Regions from separate parts of the Photobacterium sp. WH24 genome, predicted to be linked through region 1. Evidence: predicted binding sites of a transcription regulator. Region 1 holds the regulator's gene; the other holds the start of a gene.
What was found. The regulator CRP, encoded in region 1, controls carbon source genes, mostly activating them, when cyclic AMP is high. The targets are predictions, from matches to a motif close to TGTGANNNNNNTCACA.
Positions count from the first base shown of each region.

Region 2: a site for CRP is predicted at 1,050-1,065, ahead of KCG43_RS00015 (NupC/NupG family nucleoside CNT transporter). Genes of this name have one in related genera too.

Region 1 covers NZ_JAGSOZ010000006.1:17,108-23,180, forward strand. Annotated here, with positions in the region: gene KCG43_RS08890 (phosphoribulokinase) at 1-823, opposite strand, end outside; gene KCG43_RS08895 (YheU family protein) at 951-1,172, opposite strand; gene KCG43_RS08900 (OsmC family protein) at 1,226-1,630, opposite strand; gene crp (cAMP-activated global transcriptional regulator CRP) at 1,905-2,537, shown strand; gene KCG43_RS08910 (hypothetical protein) at 2,719-2,928, shown strand; gene KCG43_RS08915 (DUF1338 domain-containing protein) at 3,000-3,794, opposite strand; gene astD (succinylglutamate-semialdehyde dehydrogenase) at 3,833-5,290, opposite strand; gene astA (arginine N-succinyltransferase) at 5,308-6,073, opposite strand, start outside.
Region 2 covers NZ_JAGSOZ010000001.1:146-6,218, forward strand. Annotated here, with positions in the region: gene KCG43_RS00005 (hypothetical protein) at 9-206, shown strand; gene KCG43_RS00010 (TatD family hydrolase) at 190-999, shown strand; gene KCG43_RS00015 (NupC/NupG family nucleoside CNT transporter) at 1,212-2,501, shown strand; gene KCG43_RS00020 (XapX domain-containing protein) at 2,795-2,965, shown strand; gene deoC (deoxyribose-phosphate aldolase) at 3,349-4,122, shown strand; gene deoA (thymidine phosphorylase) at 4,295-5,626, shown strand; gene deoB (phosphopentomutase) at 5,639-6,073, shown strand, end outside.

The DNA of each region.
Region 1 (6,073 bases):
TGATCAGCTCCATCGCAAAGCTCATTTTACCGCCCGGCACCACCAGGGTATTGTGGCGCGACATAAACGATCCCTGAATCATCGCCAGCAGATACGGAAAATCCACGTTTTTGATGCCGCGAAAACGGATCACCACAAAACTCTCGTCCAGACTGGGGATCGCTTTGGCACTGACAGGGTTCGAGGTATCCACCGTCGGCACACGCTGAAAGTTGATATGGGTACGGGAGAACTGTGGCGTGATGTAATTCAGGTAATCATCCATCGAGCGAACAATGGACTCCATCACCGCCTCGCGGGAATGGCCGCGATCCCGGGTATCACGGACGATTTTCTGAATCCACTCCAGGTTAACAATAGGCACCATGCCAATCAGCAGATCCACATGCTGTGCCACGTTGACATCACCGTCCACCACACCGCCATGAAGCCCTTCATAAAACAGCAGATCGGTATTTTCCGGCAAATCCTGCCAGGGGGTGAATGTGCCCGGCATCTGGTTATACGGCACGGCCTCGTCAAAGGTGTGCAGGTAACGGCGAAACTTGCCGCTGCCGTCTTCGCCATACTGGCGGAAAAAGTTGCCCAACTGAGCAAAGTCGTTGGCCTGCGGGCCAAAATAACTGATATGACGGCCTTGCTCTTTGGCTTTGCGGATCTCCACATCCATTTCAGGACGGGTGAACCGGTGGAAACTGTCCCCTTCCAGCCAGGCCGCATGAATGTTCAACATGTTAAACATTTTACGGAAGGCTTCTGAGGTGGTGGACGTTCCTGCTCCGGAGGAACCTGTTACTGCAATGATCGGGTGTTTTGCAGACATGACATACCTTGTCGTTAATCCTAACGGAATCAGTTAGTAACAGGGCCAGAGAAAGCAGTCAAGTTTCACGGGCCCGTTCATCGGCGTCAGCTTCCGTTTTCTGCTGCCGCTTTTCATTATGGCAGCTTTATTCTGCGCTCAGTGAACGGCGCAGTTTAATATCAACCGTCTCATGGAGTTCAGAGAACATAATCACGGCCTCGCCGCTGTCCAGTTGCTGCCTGACTCTGGCGACTTTCTGCTCCAGACTCAGCTCGCGTTCGCCATAGTCCGTGCCTTCGCGCAGAACAAAGTGTTCTATCAAATTATCGAGTGTCTCGGGATCCAATTCTTGCCAGGGGATGATCATACTACTCACCGAAAAATAAGGGGGAAAACCGACACGGCTTTCCCGAAACACCATTAAGCGGCGACGATTTCATAAGAATGTGTCAGCGTGACACCTTTGCCCAGCATCAGGCACACAGAGCAATATTTTTCCAGCGAATCACCGACCGCTTTGGCCACCAGCGCTTCATCAAGATCATGGCCTGTCACCACGAAATGCAGATTGACCGAGGTAAAATAACGCGGTGCCTGCTCGCGGCGCTCTGAGGTCATGTTTGCTTCGCAGGCCGTGGTGGCCTGGCCGGCACTTTTCAGGCCGTCGACCACATCGACGGAGCTGCAACCGCCAGCTGCCATCAGCACCAGTTCCATCGGACTCGGTGCCGTATTGCCGCCGTTGCCGTCCATGACCACACTGTGGCCCGAGTTTGACTGGCCGACAAAAGTCAAACCTTCTACCCATTTAACACGTGATTGCATGCGATGCTCCTTACTACTCAAACCCGCATTTAAAAACTAAGTCACAACTGTGTGATCATGTGCACAGTAAAGCGTCCAAAATGTGCATTTATCGTCACCCAATATCAAGCAATGCGTGTCGAAAAAAGTTAAACTCTTGGACTGAATGTTCACATGCGCTTGCAGCCCAGCCGTTGACTGAATATCCTAGTTGGCAAACAATGATATTGTTATACCCAACCCCAATTCAAGGAATGACGTTGTTGGGCAACACACTGCAGAGGAAGTTAGTAATATGGTTCCAGGTAAACCGCAAACAGATCCAACCTTGGAGTGGTTCCTTTCTCATTGCCACATTCATAAGTACCCTTCAAAGAGTACACTGATCCATGCTGGCGAGAAAGCAGAGACCCTCTACTACATCGTTAAAGGCTCCGTTGCCGTTCTTATCAAGGACGAAGAAGGCAAAGAGATGATTCTGTCCTACCTCAACCAGGGCGACTTCATCGGTGAGCTTGGCCTGTTTGAAGAAGGCCAGGAGCGTACTGCCTGGGTTCGTGCAAAAACACCATGTGAAGTGGCAGAGATTTCCTTTAAGAAATTCCGTCAGCTGATCCAGGTCAACCCGGATATTCTGATGCGACTGTCTGCTCAGATGGCTCGTCGTCTGCAAGTCACCAGCCAGAAAGTTGGCGACCTGGCGTTCCTGGATGTTACCGGTCGTATTGCCCAGACACTGCTGAATCTGGCCAAACAACCTGATGCCATGACCCACCCGGACGGCATGCAAATCAAAATCACCCGTCAGGAAATCGGCCAGATCGTAGGCTGTTCCCGTGAAACCGTTGGCCGCATCCTCAAGATGCTGGAAGAGCAGAACCTGATTTCTGCCCACGGCAAAACCATAGTGGTTTACGGCACTCGCTGATCACTCAGCTGTGATGCAGCCAATGTGAGTATAAGAAAAGCCGCCAGTGCGGCTTTTCTTGCATTTGCACACCCTCCCCCGGCTTTGCATCGTGTTCCTCTAGTCACCTCACAGTTTTTCAGTTGCCTTCCTCATTCCTATTGCTACATTTGGCATATCAGTTTTATGTGGATGCAGCGATATGGATATCGAACGTTTTGCCCCGAATGCGCAGCACAGCCAGGTGCCAACCCGCCCTGTGGTCACTATGGGCCGCTTCCTCACAGCATCAGTGGAAATGACAGGGTTTCAGTCACCCCGTCAGTTACTGGAACAGGAAACCGGTCTGCACGCCGGGATCCTGAGTCGTGACAACGATGCCTGGGTGCTGCCTTTGGATCAGCAGCACTGACACCAACAGCCTGACCTAAAAAAACAGCGACCAAAAGGCCGCTGTTTAAGGTGTTTTTCAGTCAGGCTGAATCACATATTGGTACTTTCGAAGATTTTGTCGGCTGACGCTTCGACAAAGCCCGGATAAAGTTCCCCGTCCGCCTGATGGTAGCGCTTGGCAAACTCATAAAAACCACCGGGAATTGTGCGAACACCGTCGATGAAGGACACATCAACACGGTCAGCCATAGTGGATGACTGCTCCAGCATCACTGCCGGATTGCCTTTCACTTCGCCGCCGGCTTCATTAATGCTGAACCCGTTGTGGCGCAGCAAGCTGTTAACCGCCGCCACTTCCGTGAACTGCTCCAGCTGATTGACGCTTACCGTAAAGTGATTGGCGCCGTAACCGTGAGCGGCCACCCAGCCGGCATACTCGCTTTCCGCGGCCAGCATTTCATAGGTCGCAAAATCCAGCTCCCACAAACGGCCGTTATAGAGGAAAGACGCATCATCCATTGCACCGTCAGGGATCTGCTTTACCAGCGCACGCACCGTGTTCTGCAGTTGTGCAGAGCACTGACCAACCAGCAGTTCACTGATAAACACTTTCGGGGCAGCCGGATTAGGGTGCTCGAAGTGCTCCGCGTACAGTTTCTTCTGCTCGAAATGATAGATACCGCAAGGCTTGTAGCCAATGGCGATAAAAGGTGCAGCCAGAACATCCAGACTGACACCAGGCAGATTAAAGGTACGCAACGCAATATGATCATTCTGCAGAGGCTCTTCCTCTGTCAGCAGATCGTGTACCTGCGCCGCCGACGGGCAAAGACGGGTAGTAAAGTCCTGCCACAGGGCATCAAACAATTTTTCCACTCTTTCCATGATGCGGTTCCCCTTCGAAAATACGGGTTAAGTATGAATTACAGTTGGATCCCTGGAGACAGCTGGGCCGGCAATTCGGTTGCCTCACCTTCCATAGATGCCATTGGGTATGCACAATAATCCGCAGCGTAGTAAGCACTCGGACGCAAATTACCCGAGGCACCCGGACCACCGAACGGCGCATCGCCGCTGGCACCAGTCAACTGGCGGTTACGGTTGACGACGCCCGCACGGATATGATCAATAAAGTATTCCCACTCACTGTCGTCAGTAGAAACCAGACCGGCTGACAAGCCGTAACGGGTATTGTTCGCCATCTCGACCGCCTGAGGCAGTTCCTGATAACGCGCCACCTGCAGCAGCGGCCCGAAGTATTCTTCATCCGGCAGTTCGGCTATCTTGCTAACTTCAATGATGCCCGGAGTCACTATGGCGCCCTGACCGCGATCGGCTTTCAGCAGCGGCTCGCCGCCCATAGCAATCAGACGCTCCTGGGCTGCCACGATATTATCGGCAGCCAGGGTCGAAATTTGCGGGCCCATGAAAGGTTGCGGCTCGGCAAACGGACCGTCCACCTTAATGGCTTTGGCCGCTTCGACCAGCGCCGTAACCAGTGCATCACCTTCTGCCCCTTCAGGGACATAGAGGCGACGGGCACAGGTACAACGCTGTCCGGCACTGATGAAAGCCGACTGGATAATGGTGTACACAGTAGACTTCAGATCACCGTACGCCTTGGAGATAACCATAGGGTTGTTGCCGCCCATCTCCAGCGCCAGCATTTTACCCGGCTGGCCGGCAAACTGACGGTGCAGGATATGACCTGTATTAGCGCTACCGGTAAACAGCAGACCGTCAATACCGGCAGACTGTGCCAGGGCTTCACCGGTTGCACGTGCACCCTGAACCAGATTAAGCACACCGGCTGGCAGACCCGCCTGCTCCCATAATCTGATGGTTGCTTCCGCCACTTTTGGCGTCAGATCAGAAGGCTTAAACACCACAGTGTTCCCCGCCAGCAGCGCAGGTACAATATGGCCATTTGGCAGGTGACCGGGGAAATTATACGGACCGAAAACGGCCATCACGCCCAGCGGACGGTGACGCAGTACAGCTTTGGTACCTGCCACGTCTTTTTCACGCTCGCCGGTACGCTCATTGTAAGCACGCAGAGAAATGGCAATCTTACCCACCATGGCACCGGCTTCAGTACGCGTTTCCCACAGCGGTTTGCCGGTTTCTTCGGCAATAGTGCGGGCAATGTGCTCGCTGTTGTCTTTGACCAGGGCAGCGAAGCGCTCAACGATAGCCTGACGCTCTTCCAGACGGGTATGACGCCAGGTAACCAGTGCCTGACGCGCGCTGGCCACAGCCTGCTCAACCTGCTCGGTTGTGGCACTCTTACCTTCCCAGATCACTTCACCGCTGAATGGGTTCAGCGACTGCATCGCTTCGCCCTGACCGGCTTGCCAGTTACCTGCTATCCATTGTGTCATTTTGTATTCCACCCTAGTTATTGAGCAATCAGGCGAACCTGATCCCCGTTTTTCACTTCTAACACCTTGGCCATTTCCGGAGAAATGATGGCCAGATTACGTTCACCATCCAGTGCCGCTTTACCTACCGTTGCACGGAAACCGGCAAAACGGGTATTACTGATGATGTAATTATGCGAGCTGTGATGTTCACCGATCTCAACCGTACAGCGCTGAGATGCACGGACCGACTCAATATGGCGAAGATCGCACTCCACCGTGGGGCCGGCATCAAAAATATCGACATAACCGCGGTTGACGAAACCTTCTGCTTCCAGCAATTTTAGCGCCGGGCGCGTATTGTCGTGTACCTGCCCAATCACGGCCTGGGCATCTTTGCTCAGCAGGTTGACGTAAATGGGCAATTTCGGCATCAGATCGGCAATAAATTCTTTCTTACCGATACCTGTCAGGTAATCGGCTTCGACAAAATCAATCGAGAAAAAGTGCTCTTTCAGCCATTCCCAGAACGGGGAATTTCCCTGCTCATCTGATACACCGCGCATTTCGGCAATCACAGTGTCAGAAAAACGGTGGCTGTGCTCGGCCAGCATAAGGAAACGGCACTTGGACAGCAGCTTACCGTTCAGTCCCTGACGCCACTGAGGACGCAGGAATAAGGTGCACAGTTCACTCACACCCGTGTAGTCATTACCGAACGTCAGTACCTTCAGCACTTTGTGCACATCCAGATGATGTGAATTATGGACCAGGGTGCTGAGGTGATAAGTATAGAATGGGTTA
Region 2 (6,073 bases), on a different contig from region 1:
AGAGCACTGTGTTAACTCTGATCCGCCGTTGGCTGGCTCACTATGATGCCTGGTGCGAGCGTATGGGCTTTGTGCCGGAAAACCGGCGCTGCTGTGCACCCGTCCGCTATGATGAAGACGATGCCCGTCATCCGGCGCAGCGCGCTGCCAGGGCAAGAGCGTGTCAGTCAGTGAAAAAGGATACCTCAGGTGCAGCTGATAGATAGTCACTGCCATTTCGATTTTCCGCCGTTTGCCGCTGATCCAGAGTCCTATCTGGCACAGGCCGGGCAGGCTGGCGTCAGCCATATCGTGATCCCATCGGTGGGGGCGCGAAACTGGCAGCCCATTCAGACACTGTGTGCCCGCACGGCATCCCCTGCACAGCCGGCACTCTTCTATGCGCTGGGCATGCACCCGTATTTTGCTTCCGAGCATGATGCCGACACACTGAGCCAGCTTGAGAACAGGCTGAAAAAGGTCAGTCAGGAGACGGGCAACCGCTGTGTGGCTGTCGGGGAGTGCGGGCTGGATTTTGCTATCCCGAATGCAGACAGACAGCAGCAAAAGGGCTGGCTGATCAGGCAACTGGAATTAGCCAATCAATTTAACCTGCCGGTGATACTTCACTGCCGGAAAGCTTTCCCTGAACTGATGCAATGCCTGAAATCTTGCCCGCCAATTCGGGGAGGGGTTTATCATGCATTCAGTGGTAGTTTGCAGCAAGCGTCTCAACTTCTTGATCTAGGTATCAAAATTGGCGTCGGTGGTACGATCACCTATCGCAGAGCGAACAAAACTCGAACTACAATGACTCAGTTACCTCTCGATGCGATGTTACTGGAAACCGATGCGCCAGATATGCCGTTGGCCGGTTACCAGGGAGAGCCGAATCAGCCGGACAGAGTGGCGTTAGTGCTGGCGGCTCTGGCTGAACTGAGGTCAGAATCATTGGCGGCACTTGCTGCTGCTACTAGCAAAAATGCAGAAGTTTTGTTTGCACTGCCTTCTCAAACTTGATGATTTTGACATTTCTCTGGCTTTTCTTTATCCATCAGGCGGTGACTTGGTGTGACCTCTATCACACTTGATGTTCATCTTTCACTCGGTTTCCAATCAAAGTGTGATGTGTGCATTACATGCTGTAAGTTGCCATGCGTATAATGCGCCCGACTCTTGAGAGAGCCGAATTGTCGAGACGCCAAAATTTAACTATAGGGATGCCATAAACTATGAGCGTGTTTATGAGCCTGGTTGGGATGGTTGTACTGCTGCTTGTGGCTGTGCTGCTGTCTGATAACCGTAAAGCTATTAACTTACGTACTGTGGGTGGCGCGTTTGCCATTCAACTCTTTTTCGGCGCATTCGTACTGTATGTGCCGGTAGGCCGTGATGTACTGTATGGTGCATCACAATTCGTTGCAAGTGTGATCGGTTACGGCGATCAGGGGATTTCTTTCCTGTTCGGCGGTCTGGTATCAGGCAAGATGTTTGAAGTCTTCGGTGGCGGCGGTTTCGTTTTCGCCCTGAAAGTGCTGCCGGTTATTGTGTTCTTCTCAGCACTGATCAGCGTACTGTACTATCTGGGTATCATGCAGTTTGTGATTAACATTCTGGGTGGTGGTCTACAGAAAGCACTGGGAACGTCCCGTGCCGAATCCATGTCTGCAACAGCGAACATTTTCGTGGGTCAAACTGAAGCACCGCTGGTTGTGCGTCCGTTTGTACCTAAGATGACTCAGTCTGAGCTGTTCGCTGTGATGTGTGGTGGTCTGGCGTCTGTTGCCGGTGGTGTACTGGCCGGTTATGCCTCTATGGGTGTACCGCTGGAATACCTGATTGCAGCCTCTTTCATGGCGGCACCGGGTGGTCTGTTGTTTGCGAAAATCATCAAACCTGAAACAGAAACGCCTTTGGATCAATTGGGCGTTGATAAAGATGATGAAGGTCACGATGACAAGCCTGCTAACGTCATTGACGCAGCGGCTGCGGGTGCCTCTTCCGGTATGCAACTGGCACTGAACGTCGGTGCGATGCTGCTGGCGTTCATCGGTCTGATTGCTCTGATCAACGGTATGTTGGGTTGGTTTGGCGGCTGGTTCGGTATGCCTGAGCTGACGCTGGAACTGATCCTGGGTTATGTCTTCCAGCCGCTGGCTTTCCTGATTGGTGTGCCTTGGAATGAAGCACAGGTTGCCGGTTCTTTCATCGGTCAGAAAATAGTCGTGAACGAGTTCGTGGCTTACCTGAACTTCACGCCGTACCTGAAAGATGTGGCTGATGGTGGTCTGCTGGTTGCTGAAACTGGTGTAGCGATGACTGAGAAGACCAAAGCGATCATTTCTTTCGCACTGTGTGGTTTCGCAAACCTGTCTTCTATCGCTATCCTGCTGGGCGGTCTGGGCGGTCTGGCACCAAGCCGTCGTCACGACATTGCCCGCTTCGGTATGAAAGCCGTTGCCGCAGGTACGCTGTCTAACCTGATGTCTGCAACGATTGCAGGTCTGTTCCTGTCACTGTAATTCAGTCAGAAACCGTCAGTTTGAAAACGCCACAGCTTAGCTGTGGCGTTTTTTTTCGCCTCGCATTTTCTTTGCCGCTGACACTGGCGGCAGTCAACAGAATCAGTAACTATCTGAATCATTTTCAGTAAAAGCCGGTAAAAACCGTCAATTGACTCTTCCTTCACTCAGGCGGTACGCGCATGCTTAAGGGGTCAGCAGACACTTGGTTTTCTGCGGTCTACACTCTGTGAGTATTTCCAGACCGGATTGCATCGCACTCCCAGTCTGGTAACAACGACTGGAGTGATAGCATGCATGACGTGATAGTGGCTTTACTGGCAGGTGTGATAGTTGGGCTGATGTTTTCCGCGCTTAAACTGCCGATTCCGGCTCCCCCTGTGTTATCCGGGGTGATGGGCATTGTCGGTGTGTATATCGGCGGGCAGCTGTATCAATGGCTGATTGAACGTTTCTTTTCCTGAACAAGGTTCAGAATTGATCCGGACGGATAGATGACGATAGCCGCGTGCTGAATCAACACATTATCCACCCTGGGAAACGTCTATTGTATGGTTTGCCTCTGAGCTCCTTGGTAAAATGGCTGCGTTGAATCGCAGGTTGATGATATCTGCGTGTAAGTATCCTGATAATTCTGTGAATTAGGATGCAAAAATGAATGGCTGGCAAGGTGATGCCACCTTGCGCGGTGAAAAGGACGTCGATCGGGCACGCTGTAAAGGGCCTGAGTCTTCATGGAATCAAGTCCGCTTCTGTTTCTCTGAGGCTACAATCGGCAGAGTTACTACTGTCTGAGTGGGCAAAGTGAACAGAACACTTGGTAGAACATAATCGACTGGAGAAAGTCATGAGCGATTTAAAAACGGCTGCACTGCGTGCGTTAAAACTGATGGACCTGACCACACTGAACGATGACGATACCGATGCGAAAGTGATCGAACTGTGTAAGAACGCGAAAACCCCTGTCGGAAATACCGCGGCGATTTGTATTTATCCGCGTTTTATTCCGGTTGCCAAAAAGCAGCTGCGCGAACAGGGCACGCCGGATGTTCGTATTGCTACAGTGACCAACTTCCCGCACGGCAACGATGACATTGACATTGCCGTTGCTGAAACCAAAGCGGCCGTTGCTTACGGTGCAGATGAAGTGGATGTGGTGTTCCCGTACCGCGCCCTGATTGCCGGTAACGAGGAAGTGGGCTTTGAGCTGGTTAAACAGTGTAAAGCCGCCTGCGGTGACATTCTGCTGAAAGTGATTATTGAAACCGGTGAGCTCAAAGAGCCGGCACTGATCCGCAAAGCCTCTGAAATTTCTATCAAAGCCGGTGCGGATTTCATCAAGACCTCAACAGGCAAAGTACCAGTGAACGCAACGCCTGAAGCGGCAGAGATTATGTTGACGGTAATCAAAGACATGGGCGTACAGAACAGCGTAGGCTTTAAGCCTGCCGGTGGTGTACGTACCGCTGAAGACGCACAGCAGTTCCTGGCGATGGCTGATCGTATTCTGGGTGCCGACTGGGCAGACAGCGCACACTATCGTTTTGGTGCATCCAGCTTGCTGGCAAACCTGCTCAATACGCTGGGTGAAGGCGAGAAAGCCGCAGAAGGCGGTTACTGATACCACAGGTATCGGTTGACCGATTCTGAACCTGATCTGTGGCAGCCGGCTCAACGGGCTGCCACAGGAAACTGCCAAATAAAGGGAAAGACCGCGCCTGTCTGCTCGTGCTGCTGACGCTGTTTGGTCTGCCGGGCGTTATTGTCTCTCCCCAGCCATGTCGAGGCATCCTATGTATTTACCTCAGGAAATTATCCGCAAGAAGCGCGATAACATCGCACTCACCCAAGACGAAATTAACTTCTTTATTCAGGGCATCGCCAAAGACACTGTGTCTGAGGGCCAGATCGCAGCTTTCGCGATGGCGGTGTACTTCAACGACATGACCATGAATGAGCGGGTTGCACTGACCTGTGCCATGCGCGACTCAGGCATGGTGCTGAACTGGGATCACATGAACTTTGGCGGCCCGATTGTCGACAAACACTCCACCGGCGGTGTGGGTGATGTGACCTCACTGATGCTCGGCCCCATGGTCGCCGCCTGTGGCGGTTTCGTGCCTATGATTTCAGGTCGTGGTCTGGGCCATACCGGCGGCACGCTGGATAAACTGGAATCCATTCCGGGCTATAACATCATGCCGTCGAACGAGGTGTTCGGTCAGGTTACCAAAAGTGCAGGCGTGGCCATTATCGGTCAGACCGGTGATCTTGCACCGGCTGATAAGCGAGTGTATGCCACCCGCGATATTACCGCCACGGTTGATAATATCTCACTGATCACTGCCTCTATTCTGTCGAAGAAGCTGGCCGCAGGTCTGGAATCGCTGGTGATGGACGTCAAAGTGGGTTCAGGCGCTTTCATGCCAACTTATGAGGCTTCGGAAGAACTGGCGAAATCCATTGTGGCCGTGGCCAACGGTGCTGGCACCAAAACCACCGCCTTACTGACCGACATGAACCAGATACTGGCTTCCAGTGCCGGTAACGCAGTAGAAGTGCGCGAAGCCGTCCAGTTCCTGACCGGCGAATACCGCAATCCGCGCTTGTTTGAAGTCACTATGGCGCTGTGTGCAGACATGCTGTTGAACGCAGGCCTGGCCAAAGACGAAAGCGAAGCCCGTGCTAAGTTGCAAGCGGTGCTGGACAACGGCGCAGCGGCAGAGCGGTTCGGCAAAATGGTGCACGGCCTGGGTGGTCCGGCTGATTTTGTTGAAAACTATAATAATTATCTGGCGAATGCAGAGATCATCAAACCTGTGTTTGCTGAAACCAGCGGCTTTGCCGGGGCGATGGATACCCGCGCACTGGGCATGGCCGTGGTGAGCATGGGCGGTGGCCGGAAAGTGGCTTCTGACAGTATTGATTATGCGGTGGGTCTGACTGACATGATACGTCTGGGTCAGACGCTTGATAAGCAGACCCCGCTGGCCGTTATCCATGCCCGCAATGAAGCACAATGGCAGGACGCTGCGAATGCTGTTCGTCAGGCTGTCACAGTCACTGAGCAGGCACCGGCGGCGACACCAGAGGTATACCGTCGCATCCGTGCTGAAGATGTCTAAATTGGAGCAATGATGAAAAGAGCAATTATCCTGGTACTCGATTCTTTTGGCTTGGGTGCCACTGAAGATGCGGTCAAATTCGGCGATGTGGGTGCGAACACCATGGGCCATATTGCCAAAGCCTGTGCTGAAGGCCGTGCCGACAATGCCGAACGGAGCGGTTTGCTGAACCTGCCAAACCTGACCCGACTGGGTCTGGGTAAGGCAGCGGAAGAGTCCTGCGGTGAATTCCCGCAAGGCTTAGATCCTGTGGCTGAGATCACCGGCGCCTACGGTCACGCTGCTGAGATCTCATCTGGCAAAGACACCCCGTCTGGCCACTGGGAAATCGCCGGTGTGCCGGTATTGTTCGACTGGGGTTACTTCAGCGACACCAGCAACAGTTTCCCGCAGGAGCTGCTGGATCGCATTGTCGAACGTGCACAACTGCCGGGATACCTGGGTAAT